2 linked regions of the Heyndrickxia acidicola genome follow. The protein of the gene in region 1 interacts with the protein of each later gene in a pairwise test. Links are inferred from orthologs where the notes say so. Each region holds a gene or a part of one and is shown on either strand. Other genes may lie near its edges.

The links. The genes of interacting proteins can lie anywhere in the genome.
Region 2: the proteins of A5N88_RS03705 (region 1) and A5N88_RS14230 interact in binary tests that used the Escherichia coli proteins (3 or more experiments, as listed by UniProt). The link is inferred for Heyndrickxia acidicola from one-to-one orthologs.

The regions. Positions count from the first base shown.
Region 1 is NZ_KV440953.1:791,648-800,051, forward strand. Bases 2,060-5,428 are described here. They hold A5N88_RS03705 (2-oxoglutarate dehydrogenase E1 component), read left to right. Parts: upstream 2,060-2,390; coding sequence 2,391-5,228; downstream 5,229-5,428. Other genes in these bases: odhB (2-oxoglutarate dehydrogenase complex dihydrolipoyllysine-residue succinyltransferase), read left to right, coding at 5,289-5,428. In the rest of the region: A5N88_RS03690 (HAMP domain-containing histidine kinase), read left to right, coding at 1-946; A5N88_RS03695 (Hsp20/alpha crystallin family protein), read right to left, coding at 1,079-1,588; more of odhB, read left to right, coding at 5,429-6,548; sporulation histidine kinase inhibitor Sda, read right to left, coding at 6,717-6,851; A5N88_RS03720 (AMP-binding protein), read left to right, coding at 7,085-8,404. UniProt on the Escherichia coli protein: E1 component of the 2-oxoglutarate dehydrogenase (OGDH) complex which catalyzes the decarboxylation of 2-oxoglutarate, the first step in the conversion of 2-oxoglutarate to succinyl-CoA and CO(2).
Region 2 is NZ_KV440953.1:3,051,881-3,056,764, forward strand. What follows is about bases 1,329-4,311. They hold A5N88_RS14230 (ABC-F family ATP-binding cassette domain-containing protein), read left to right. Parts: upstream 1,329-1,848; coding sequence 1,849-3,774; downstream 3,775-4,311. Other genes in these bases: moaC (cyclic pyranopterin monophosphate synthase MoaC), read right to left, coding at 1,329-1,696. Outside these bases: twin-arginine translocase subunit TatC, read right to left, coding at 1-245; A5N88_RS14220 (redox-sensing transcriptional repressor Rex), read right to left, coding at 505-1,167; more of moaC, read right to left, coding at 1,208-1,328. UniProt on the Escherichia coli protein: Genetic data indicate it may be involved in ribosome assembly or function.

The sequences.
Region 1 (8,404 bases):
TCCTTTATATACCTACCACCGCCTCATGCGCAATTTATTAGTTGTCATGGCATTTTTTGGTGCCATCTCTCTTGTATTGAGCGGCCTTTTTGGATTTATCATGGCTAAAAATTTTTTAAAGCCTTTGCAGAAGCTTGCTTCTGCCATGCAAAGCATACGGAAAAAAGGGTTTCAAGCCAGAATGGAGCCAAACGGTTCAAACGATGAGCTGGGGGACTTAACGAATATCTTTAATGAAATGATGGATAAAATCGAACTGTCCTTTATCCAGCAGAAACAATTCGTTGAAGATGCATCACATGAATTGCGTACACCCGTTCAGATTATGGAAGGGCATTTGAACCTATTGAATCGATGGGGCAAAAATAATCCAGATATACTGGAAGAATCCTTATCCGCCTCCTTGCAGGAATTGGATCGTATGAAAAAACTTGTACAGGAGCTATTGGACTTATCGAGGGCAGAGCAGCCGAACCAGATTATAAGGGATCAAAATACTAATGCATTGCACAAATTGCAGCAAATCATAAAAAACTTTGAACTTATTCATGAAGATTTTATTTTTAATTTGCATTGTGATCCCAAAATGGATACGGATGTAAAAATAAATGAAAACCATTTTGAACAAATTATGATTATCGTTCTGGATAATGCCGTTAAATATTCAGATGATGTTCAGAAGGTTAATATAACGCTTAAAGAGGAAAATCAATTCCTTCATATTGATATTCAAGATTATGGAGTCGGTATTCCTAGTGTGGATTTACCTAATATTTTCCATCGTTTCTACAGGGTTGATAAAGCTAGAAGCAGGGAAAAAGGAGGGAATGGACTGGGCCTTGCCATTGCCAAGCAAATTATTGAGAGTTATTCAGGCAAGGTTTACGCTAGGAGCAAGGTAGGGGAAGGAACCACAATTACCTTTATATTGCCGAAAATACGATAAAGCCGATGATGAACAATCATCGGCTTTTTTGTGCATCTTAAAAGGTAAGTAAGTCAGGCCATGGCTGAAAAAAAGGGATTTTTGTGCTTTAAAGCAAAAAATGGGTCAGGCCCCTAAATATTGGTTTGTCTGTTATCGTCTTTCCGATACATCTACTTCTGTGTATTGCATATCTGTATTTTTAGGCATTTTGATTTCCAATATACCATCCCTAAATTGTGCAGTGGTACCTTTTTTCTTTACAAGGCACGGCAAAGTAATAATTTGCCGTTCACCCTGGGAAGGTATATTTTCAAGAATTGCCTGATTTGAAGTGTGGAAGATTCGAATCTGTTTTGCCCATTCTTCCTCTTTTAATGGAACACGGACAAAAATATCATCAAACGTTTCAAAAACAGCGGCTTGAATTGTTTGCTGCTGAACTCCTCTAGTGTCCTCCATTTGCTGTTCACCTTGAGGCTGCTGTTGAAACATGGACGAGGCATTTTTCATTAGACCATCCTGATTAAAAAGGCCCTGCCATTGATCAGGCATCACTTGGGAGAGCATGTTTTGCACATGTTTTTCAATATCTTGAGGTTTGATTTGACCCATCCAGTTGGATGATTCCTTATTAAACGGGAACATATTCCAAGGAAACATGTGAATCCTCCCTTCTTAATGCATATAAACATTTAAAATAGTGTTAGAAAATTCCGATTCAATAAATGCGCAATTTAGAATTGCCGCTATTAATCATTTCAGTATATGCTTCATGAAAACGGAGTGTTCAATTAGACCGGGCTATAGAAAGAAAAGAGCACAGTTGATAAGGGAAAGTAACAAATAACAGCATGTGGAATATCATAACGGTAAAGTTGTAAGACGGGAAAAGATGATATGATGAGAACGGCTCAGTTAAATTTCTTTGTTGAAATCAACAGGTTATTTTAACAAAGACCACCATCATAATAAAATCCGCACCATTACTCATGAAAATTTGTCCTTACTCCCATAACGAGAAGGTAATTATTATTAACAGAGGTCAGTTTGGCTTGATGTTTCAAACTCGCAGAAATGATTATTTTAGGGTAGCCATTAGAAAAAAGAGAAATTTATCAGCAAAAGATTTTGATTTTGCTGGAATAAGTAGTAAGATAAATATGGAAATTTTTAATGATCTAAGAAGGCAGAGAGTAAGCGGTTCATTTTTCGACTATTTTGTCCAAATATATTCTCATGGATGTGGAAATAAGGGAAATGAGCAGCTGTTCATTCATTTTTTAAAAAAATAAGTTTTACACCTTTAACTTATTACATTACAGTGATAAAATTGTCATTGTAAGCGTTATAGCTTATCCTTTTTATTATCATTACATAATTTTCTTTTCTGCAATCGCTAATCTTTTTTCGACAATTATATTGCAGAAAAATATTAAGGCTTAATGGCTGGAGGTTTTTCAAGATGAATCAACAAGCATCAAGAGGATTCTGGGACCGATTTTCAGGCCCCAACCTTGGGTATGTCATGGAGGTTTACGAAAATTATTTAAATAGTCCTGATAGTGTAGATCCTGAAATGAGGGCGCTTTTTGAACAATGGGGAGCACCAGTAGTTTCAAACTCGTCTGAATCGACACACGGGCAAGCAGATGTATCTTTCCAACTGCCTGCAAATCCAACGATGACCAGCAAAATTGTTGCTGCAGTCAAGCTGGCCGACAATATCCGTGCATACGGTCATTTAGCCGCGGATATTTATCCTTTGAATGATCGTGAAAAGGATACCAGGCGGATTGAATTAAGTGAATTTGACCTGACTGAAGATGATTTAAAACAAATATCTCCTTCCTTTATCTGTCCAGATGCACCTGCTGAAGTGACAAATGGATTGGATGCGATTAATTACTTGAAAGAAATCTATACAAAGAAGCTCGCGTTTGAATTCGACCATGTTCATAACATTGAAGAAAAACACTGGCTTCTTCGTACTGTTGAATCTGGAAAAGTAAGCCCTTCCTTTAACAAAGACCAGAAGCTGAAGATTTTAAAAAGGCTGGCACAAGTGGAAGGTTTTGAGAAGTTTGTCCACCGGACGTTTGTAGGGCAAAAACGTTTCTCCATTGAAGGTCTTGATACTCTCGTTCCTTTAATGGAAGAATTAGTGAGCTCTGCTGTGCAAGCGGGTACAAAAACAGTGAATATCGGCATGGCACACAGAGGACGTCTGAATGTGCTTGCACATATCCTGGAAAAACCTTATGAACTCATTTTTGCTGAATTCCAGCATGCACCAAATAAAGATTTGATTCCTTCAGAGGGTTCGATTGGCATTACGTATGGCTGGACAGGCGATGTAAAATACCACTTAGGTGCTGATAGGCGTTCAAATCAGGAAAGCACTTTGAATGCTAGAATCGTATTGGCTAATAATCCTAGTCATTTGGAGGTTGCCAGCCCTATTGTCGAAGGTTATACTCGCGCTGCCCAGGATGATCGTACAAAAGCTGGTTACCCTGAACAGGATACAGAAAAGGCTTTTTCAATCAGTGTGCATGGAGATGCTGCTTTTCCTGGAGAGGGAGTAGTCGCTGAAACCCTTAACCTTGATCAGTTGGAAGGCTATAGCACTGGTGGTTCTGTTCATATCATTTCCAATAATATGATTGGATTTACTACAGAAAGCTATGATTCACGATCTACCAAATATGCTTCTGATACGGCAAAAGGATTTGAAATTCCAATAGTTCATGTAAACGCGGATGATCCCGAGGCTTGTATATCAGCTGCCATGTTTGCCTATGAGTACCGTAAGAGATTTAATAAGCATTTTATGATTGACTTAATAGGTTACCGCCGTTTTGGCCATAACGAAACAGATGAACCGATGACGACAAATCCAACCATGTATAACCGTATTCATAAGCATTTAACGGTTAAATCTCTCTATGCTGAGAAACTGATCAGCGAGGGAGTTATAAGCCAGGATGTGTTGAAACAGATTGACCAGGATATTGTCGATTCATTGCAAAAAGCGTATGATTTGGTACCTGGTAAGGAAGAAGATCCAGATATCACCATGAATCCTCCAGAATATGTCGTGAATGGCTTCCCTGAAATGAAAACATCCATTTCGGAAGAAGAATTGCGTCAGTTAAATTCAGAATTGGTCAATTGGCCAGAGGACTTTAATGTATTTAAAAAGTTGGGAAGAATCTTAAAACGCAGAGAAAACATCTTTAACGGAGAAATGAAGATTGAATGGGCACACGCAGAAGCACTAGCTTTTGGAGCTATTCTGCAGAGCGGCACCCCAATCCGTTTTACAGGACAGGATACGCAGCGTGGAACTTTTGCTCAGCGCAACCTCGTTCTTCATGATGAGAAAACAGGGGAAGAATATATTCCGCTACATCATATTAAAGATGCATGTGCTTCTTTTGCCATTTATAACAGTCCATTGACTGAGACTGCAGTTGTAGGTTTTGAGTATGGATACAATGTTTTTTCGCCTGAAACATTGGTCCTTTGGGAAGCGCAATTCGGAGACTTTGCCAACGTGGCTCAAGTAATGTTCGATCAGTTCATTTCTGCCGGCCGTGCAAAATGGGGGCAAAAATCAGGTCTTGTTATGCTGCTTCCACACGGATACGAAGGACAGGGACCAGAACATTCAAGTGCAAGGCTGGAAAGGTTCCTACAATTATCTGCTGAAAACAACTGGACAGTTGCAAATGTTTCAACTGCAGGACAGTATTTCCATATCCTGCGCAGGCAGGCTTCCATGCTTAAGGAAGAAGGAATTCGTCCGCTCGTAATCATGACACCAAAAAGCCTTCTGCGCCATCGCTTAGCATCTGTTGAACCAGAAGCCTTAACAGAAGGAAAATTCTTGCCGGTGGTTGAAGAATCGGGCTTAGGCTTGAAGAAGAATAAGGTAGAGAAAATTGTCCTTTGCAGTGGAAAGGTAGCCATTGATCTTGAAGAAAAAATTCAAGATCAAAAAGCTGAATTGGATTGGCTTCATGTATTAAGGGTAGAAGAATTATATCCATTCCCAGAGGAAGAAATTAAAGGCATTCTTTCACAATATCCAAACCTCAAGGAGCTTGTTTGGATGCAGGAAGAACCGCAAAATATGGGTGCTTGGACATTTGTGGATCCTTATCTTCGTGATATGGCTCCATCAGGTGTGACCCTCAATTATGCCGGACGTCCAAGAAGATCAAGCCCTTCTGTAGGAGATCCGCTTGTCCATAAGAAAGAGCAAGCTAAACTGTTGAATGATGCATTGGCGAGGTAACACTCATTGTAAAATAAATTGATAAATATAAAGGCTTTTGAATTAAGGGAGGATATCATCGTGGCTCAAATAAAAGTGCCTGAACTAGCAGAATCTATTACAGAAGGTACCATTGCTCAATGGTTAAAACAACCAGGCGATCAAGTCGAAAAAGGGGAATACATTGTCGAGCTAGAAACCGACAAGGTAAATGTTGAAGTGATTTCTGAAGAAGCAGGGGTAGTGCAAGAGCTTAAGTTTGAAGAAGGCGATACTGTTCAGGTAGGAGATGTAATTGCTGTTGTTTCCGAGGGGGGAGCTGCACCAGCACCTGTGGCTCAGGAGCCAAAATCGGAAGAACCAAAACAAGAAAGCCGGCCTGTGGAAGTGAAACAGGATGCTAAGTTTGACAAGGAAGAAATAGCTCCCGAAACAGACAAAAAGAATCGTCCGGTTGCTTCTCCGGCAGCACGCAAGCTTGCTAGAGAAAAAGGCATTGATTTAGGACAAGTTCCAACTATAGATCCTTTAGGCCGTGTAAGAAAACAAGATGTAGATGCTTATCAAAATCAGCCAAAACAAGAATCCAAATCTGCTGGCCAGTCAAAAGCTCCAGTTGCGGCTTCAGTGGAAGATGGTAAGCCTGTTGAACGTATCCGCATGTCTCGCAGACGCCAAACAATTGCAAAGCGTTTAGTTGAAGTGCAGCACAATACAGCGATGCTGACAACATTTAATGAAATTGATATGACCAACGTTATGGCTCTGCGTAAACGCAAAAAAGATAAATTCTACGAAGATCATGATGTTCGGTTAGGATTTATGTCCTTCTTTACAAAAGCAGTCGTAGCTGCATTGAAGAAGTATCCTTATGTAAACTCAGAAATTCAGGATAACGAATTAATCCTTAAAAAGTATTATGATATCGGTGTTGCTGTCTCAACTGAGGAAGGATTAATCGTACCAGTTGTCCGTGATTGCGATCGCAAAAATTTCGCTGAAATTGAAGGTGAAATCGGAGAACTTGCTAAGAAAGCACGTGATAATAAACTGGCTTTGAGCGATCTTCAAGGCGGAACTTTCACGATCACGAACGGTGGAGTATTTGGATCATTATTTTCTACTCCAATCATAAATGGCACGCAAGTAGGAATTTTAGGTATGCATACCATTCAAACACGTCCTGTTGCAATAGATGCAGAGCGTATGGAAAATCGCCCAATGATGTATGTTGCCTTGTCCTATGACCACCGAGTGATTGATGGAAAAGATGCTGTTGGTTTCTTAGTCACGGTTAAAAAGCTACTTGAAAATCCAGAAGATCTATTGTTGGAATCTTAAGGATTAGAAAGATAAAAGCAGTTTCTGGTTTCAGAGACTGCTTTTTTCCTGCCTTTTACATAAGGGAAAGAATTCTTCCCTTTGATCTATGAGCAAGACTGCTAACTTCAAAAAAAAACGTGTACTTTTGGAAGTACACGTTTTTTCTATTTACTTTAATTCAACTCATCATCGAATAACAATAGGATTTAAACCGCGCTTCCGAATTTCAGATTTTAACACTTCAATCCACTCATGATCTTGACCTTTATTTTTCGCGTCTCGATAGGCTGCTACCAACATTTCATTACTCATAATTTTCATGTTACAACCTCCTAGTGGAATTAATATTTTCTATATTTTTAAATAATAATACATTGTTTATTGAAAAAAGAAAAGGGTTTTTTGCAAAAAAATCAAAAAAATATTAATATTGTCGAAAAAAATAGAAAAAACGTAATGAAATTGTATTTGAATATTCGGAAATATATGTTAACTTAATTCTAGGGTATGCTGTTGTTTGAGACAGTGAGTAATGTTGAAAAGGAGATTTACATATGCCGGTACTATTAAATAAAACAATTGGGCAGCTTCTGGAGGAGAGGGCTGAACAACACGGTGATCGCGAAGCGGTAGTTTATGCAGATCGGAATCTTAGATGGAGCTATAAAGAATTCAATCAAATTTGCCGTACGGTGGCAAAAGGGTTAATGGGATTAGGGATAAAAAAAGGTGAGCATATTGCAATATGGTCTTCAAATAAACCCGAATGGCTCGAATGCCAATTCGGAACAGGCAAGATGGGAGCTGTTTTAGTCACAGTTAATACGGATTACCGTACAGCTGAATTAGAGTACCTCCTACGGCAATCTGATGCGACTACCATTATATTAATGGAGCAGTTTCGGAACGTGTCATATATTGAAATGCTCTATGAAATTTGTCCGGAAATAAGGACAAGTAAACCAGGGGAATTATCGTCTGAGAGACTGCCTTTATTAAAAAATATCATTATACTTGGTGAGCATGCATATCCAGGAACATATTGCTGGAACGATATTATTCATCTTGGTCAATTAGTAGAAGATAGCGAGCTGGATAAAAGACTTAATGACTTAAAACCTGAAGATGTGATCAATATGCAATATACCTCCGGAACCACAGGATTTCCTAAAGGAGTCATGCTCACTCATTATAACATTGTAAACAACGGCTTTAACATAGCAGAGTGCATGAAGTTAACGGAAATCGACCGACTTTGTATACCGGTCCCATTTTTCCACTGTTTTGGCTGTGTTCTCGGAACGATGGCCTGTGTATCTGTCGGAGCTGCCATGGTACCTATTCAAGAGTTCAGCCCTAAAGAAGTGCTGCAGGTGATACAGGATGAAAAATGTACAGCATTGCACGGTGTTCCTACTATGTTTATTGCAGAGCTTAATCTGCCAGATTTTAATAGCTATAATCTTTCTTCCCTCAGAACGGGCATAATGGCAGGTTCTAATTGTCCAATAGAAGTAATGAAAGATGTAATGAATAAAATGGGGGCAAATGAAATAACTATTGTATATGGTCAAACGGAATCTTCTCCCGGCATTACCCAAACACGGACGGATGATTCTATTGAAATAAAAGTGGAAACAGTGGGGCGTGCCTTGCCGTTGGTAGAAGTAAAAATTTGTGAACCCGGCACCAATAGAGAAGTGCTTTATGGCGTACAAGGAGAGCTCTGTACGAGAGGGTACCATGTGATGAAAGGTTATTATAATAACCCCCAAGCCACAAAAGAGGCAATTGACGAGGAAGGCTGGCTTCATACGGGAGATCTTGCGGTCATGGATGAAAACGGTTACTGCAGAATTACCGGAAGATTAAAA
Region 2 (4,884 bases), 2.3 Mb from region 1 along the record:
ATGGGAATAATGATAATCAATGCGACTAGAAAAGCCATTTCCATATATATCATAAATGGATCGGTCAGCCGAAAGGCATTCAGGGTAAGCGATCTTGCATCCTGGGTATGCTGCAGGATTCTTATAAGAGGCTGTGCGATAAACAAGCTTCCTACTAAAGCAATCAAGAAAAAAATAACAATAACGAAAAGCCTTTTACGAAACTCTTCCATATGTTCAATGAATGTCATGTTTTTCTGGTTCATAACTGATTCACCCTATCGTTTCTTGACATTGCCTTGAATGAAATGATCTTTTTGATATGCCTTTAAAGATTCCATTAGCTCACTTTTGAATACGCTTAAATCTTTTTCAAAAGCTCTCCCTTTCTTAAATAGCCTTCCTGCACCATAAATAAAAACAGGCATTATCACAATGAATACAATGCTACCATATTTGCTGGTCTCATTGCCCCACCCCCCATCTCCATAATATCGAATTATGAGAATTTTGGCTATTTTATCTTCAACTTTCCTGTGTTACTTCAAAATCATTAGGATAATGCTTTAAGAAGTAGACAAACGATTGCAGTTCCACTGAAAGGTCAATATGATGGACCCTTATCTTCCCCGGTACATTCAGTCTTGCAGGAGTAAAATTTAATATACCTCTGATGTCTGTTTCAGTTAACTGATCCGTTACCTTTTGGGCAGAGTCTGCTGGTACCGTCATAATAACAATCGAAATTTTTTCTTTCTTTAAACGTTCCTGAAGCTCACTCATATGGAAAATAGGAACTTCACAAATATTGGTGCCGATTTTATCAGGATCCACATCGAAGGCCAATTCTATTTTCGTATTGTTGTTTTTAGAAAAATTATAGTTCAGAAATGCTGTTCCTAAGTTTCCCACACCAATGAGTGCCACTTTTGTCGTTTCATCCTGATCAAGCGTTTTTCGGAAAAACGATAGTAAATAATTCACATTATATCCGTATCCTTTTTTTCCTAAAGCACCAAAATAGGAAAAATCTCTCCGTATGGTTGCAGAATCCACTTTTACCGCTTCGCTTAATTCAGCTGACGATACCCTCTGCTTTCCTGAAACTGAAAGATTCTTAAGGAAACGATAATATAGAGGCAATCTTTTGGCTGTTGCTTGAGGTATTTTCATCGTCTCTTCATTCATTTGTTTTCCTCCCAGTTGGGTCTCTTTTACTAATCCTTTTCTATGCTTTCTTATAATCAGGACTAGAGACACCGCCTGTTTTTTCAACTAAAAAGGTTGGTCCAATAACCATCCCCTTATCCACAGCTTTACACATATCATATACCGTTAGAGCTGTTGTGGAAGCCGCTGTTAATGCCTCCATTTCAACACCAGTAGCCCCTTTTGTTTTCACCTTGGTAATGATCTTTAAAACAAAGCGATTATCTTCAAGTGATTTCCAGGTGAACTCTATATCTATGCCATTTAAAGGGATAGGATGACACATCGGGATGATCTCCCATGTTTTTTTTGCTGCCATTATACCTGCTACCTGGGCAACAGCCAGCACATCTCCCTTTTTTATTTTATTTTCAATGATATGCTCATAAATCTCTTGATTCACTTCAATACTCGACTCTGCCATTGCCGTGCGCACTGTGTCAGGCTTTCGGCTTACATCGACCATTTTAGCTCTTCCCTGCTCATTAAAGTGAGTTAAATTCGTCATTACCAACCACCTCTTTCGTTCAATCATACACTTTTTTATTTTGCCTGTCACCGCTCTAAAGAAGGATCAAACCTATTTCCTGCCTGATGCGCCCTTATTGCCGATAGGCCTTTAAATAAGGTAAACTAGCAGTAATGACAGAGGTGAAAATTATGATACTATTGCAGGTTCAACAGCTCTCTAAATATTTTGGAGCTGAACTTATTTTATCGAATATAAAACTTGAAGTTCAACATAGAGACAGAATTGCGCTTGTAGGTCGAAATGGTGCAGGAAAATCAACACTTCTTAAAATGATCTCTGGACAGATGTCCTATGACAGCGGCGATATAATGAAGCCGAAAGAAGTAACAATGGGCTACCTGGCGCAAAACACTGGATTGGAATCCAGTTTATCTATATGGGAAGAAATGCTTACTGTTTTTGAAGATCTCCGAAAAATGGAGGCAGAGCTGCGCCTTCTTGAACAGCAAATGGCTGATCCCAATATATATGAAAATAATGAGCGTTATGAAAGGCTTTTAAAAGAATATGACCATTTGCAGGTTACGTTCAAGGATCTTGGTGGTTATCAGTATGAAGCAGATATCCGTTCGGTCCTACATGGGCTCCGCTTTCACCAATATGATTACAGCACATTCATTTCCACCCTAAGCGGTGGCCAGAAAACAAGGCTTGCACTTGCCAAACTGCTTTTAACGAAGCCAGATATATTAATCCTGGATGAGCCTACCAACCATTTGGATATTGATACGTTATCATGGCTTGAACAATATTTGCAAGGATATCAAGGCGCCATCTTAATCGTTTCACATGACCGCTACTTTTTGGACAAGGTTGTCAATCAAGTTTATGAGCTTTCCAGGCATTCCATTCAAAAATTCAAGGGAAATTACAGCCAATACCTGGATCAAAAAGCGGAACAATATGAACGGGATTTTAAGCTTTATGAAAAGCAGCAGGAGGAAGTCGCAAAGCTGCAGGATTTCATCCAAAAGAATCTTGCTAGAGCTTCCACTACCAAAAGAGCTCAAAGCCGGAGAAAGCAGCTGGAGCGTATGCAGTTGATGGATCGCCCTCTTGGTGATGAGAAGTCCGCGAATTTTATGTTTAGTATTGAAAAACAAAGCGGGAATGATGTTCTTAGTATAGTCGATGGGGCAGTTGGCTACGATCATAACCCTGTCTCAACACAAATCGATATCTCCGTTAAAAAAGGGGACAGTATTGCACTTGTAGGTCCAAATGGAATTGGGAAATCCACTTTGTTAAAAACGATTATTAAATCACTGCCACTTCTTCACGGATCCATCCAGTATGGTTCAAATGTATCTATAGGGTATTACGACCAGGAACAGGCCAAGCTTTCCTCCAATAAAACAGTACTTCAGGAATTATGGGATGACTATCCTTTAAAGGATGAAAAAGAAGTCAGGACAGTACTTGGCAATTTTCTTTTTTCCGGGGATGATGTTTTGAAGATTGTTTCCTCCTTGAGCGGTGGAGAAAAGGCACGCCTTGCCCTATCAAAATTAATGATGCAAAAGGCAAATTTTCTTATTTTGGATGAACCGACTAACCACTTAGATTTAGACAGTAAAGAAGTGCTCGAGAATGCACTAATCGATTACCCTGGTACTATTTTGTTTGTTTCTCATGACCGGTATTTTATTAATAGACTTGCAACCAAGGTGATTGAACTTTCAGGAGATGGTACACAGGAGTTTCTGGGCGACTATGATTATTATGTGAATAAAAAGCTTGAAATGATTGAACTGGAGAAGCTTGAAAACAATACACAAGAACAAAAGCCTTCCCAGTCCCAGGCTAAGCAATCCTATCAGTTAGATAAAGAAGCAAAAAAACTGGAAAGACAGCGAAAGAGGCGCCTTGAGGAAATAGAAGCGGAAATTGAAAGGCTTGAAGAAATAAAAGCAGAAAACGAAGGTCTTCTATATGATTCAGAGGTTTACCAAAACCATGAAAAGGTCCTGGTTATCAATAATAATATTGAAGCCGCAAAAAAACAGATTGAGGATTTAATGGACGAGTGGTCAGCTTTGGAAGAAATAAATTAGGCTATTCACAAGGCTTTGTTAGAGGACCTTTTTTTTAGCCCATTCGTGTGAAACGGTTGTTTCACACGCCTTTCAGCACAGCTGAAAGGTTACAGGAAAGAAAGGAACAAGGTTTGCCAATATCCTAAGCAGACCTTGTTCTTTTTTTAATCGAAAAATTAATTTTCCACAATATTATCCACAATAGCAGCGTTATATCTTCGCTTTCTTTACAAGTTTTCCACAGTTCACACAGATATCAACAATCTTATACACATTATCCACAACTCTTTTTCAATGAATATGAGGCTTTTTACACAGTTTAAAACCACTTATTCACAACTTATGCACAGACTGTGCACAACAACAGGTGTTCGTTCAATGTTTTTTACTTAAACCTCTGAATATTTTAAAAAAATGTGGATAACCTTTTTTTATTTTTAGACCATGCCCATTTTGTCTGTTGATTACCGCGGCAGGCACTCGCTTTCTGCGGATGGCAGGGGAGCAACTGTGTCCACATGCTCCTGCGGGGTCTCTCCTAGACCTCTTTTCTAAGCAGGGGCCCTCAAGCCAGCTGCACCAATCAATAAATAACGGTTCTTATCTTTAACAGAGTCAAAAAAAAAGCCTTCTTCAAGAGCTTGGCTTTTTTCCCGTTTTCATATTAAAAATTTTCAATATCCAAACCCGGATAAGCATTTAAAGTTAACTCACTTCTCTTACCCATTTCATAAAGAATACTTCCCGCTGCCCCAATCATCGCTGCATTGTCGGTGCACAAATAAAGCGGTGGTATTACAAGTTCGATCTGTGGAATACCCTTGAATGCCTCCTCCAGTGCTGTGCGCAAGCCTTTGTTCGCAGCCACTCCTCCGGCCAGCAGCACCTGCTTAACTCCATAAGCCTTGGCAGCCTTAACGGTTTTGCCTACAAGAACTTCTATTACGCTTTCCTGGAAGCTCGCTGCAAGATCCTTGGGTTCAATAGTCAAACCCTTTTGAGAAGCATTGTGCAGCGTATTTATAACTGCTGATTTCAACCCGCTGAAACTGAAGTCATATGAATCTTCTTCTAGCCATGCACGCGGCAAATCAATTACAGGCTTACCTTCTTGTGCCAAACGGTCAA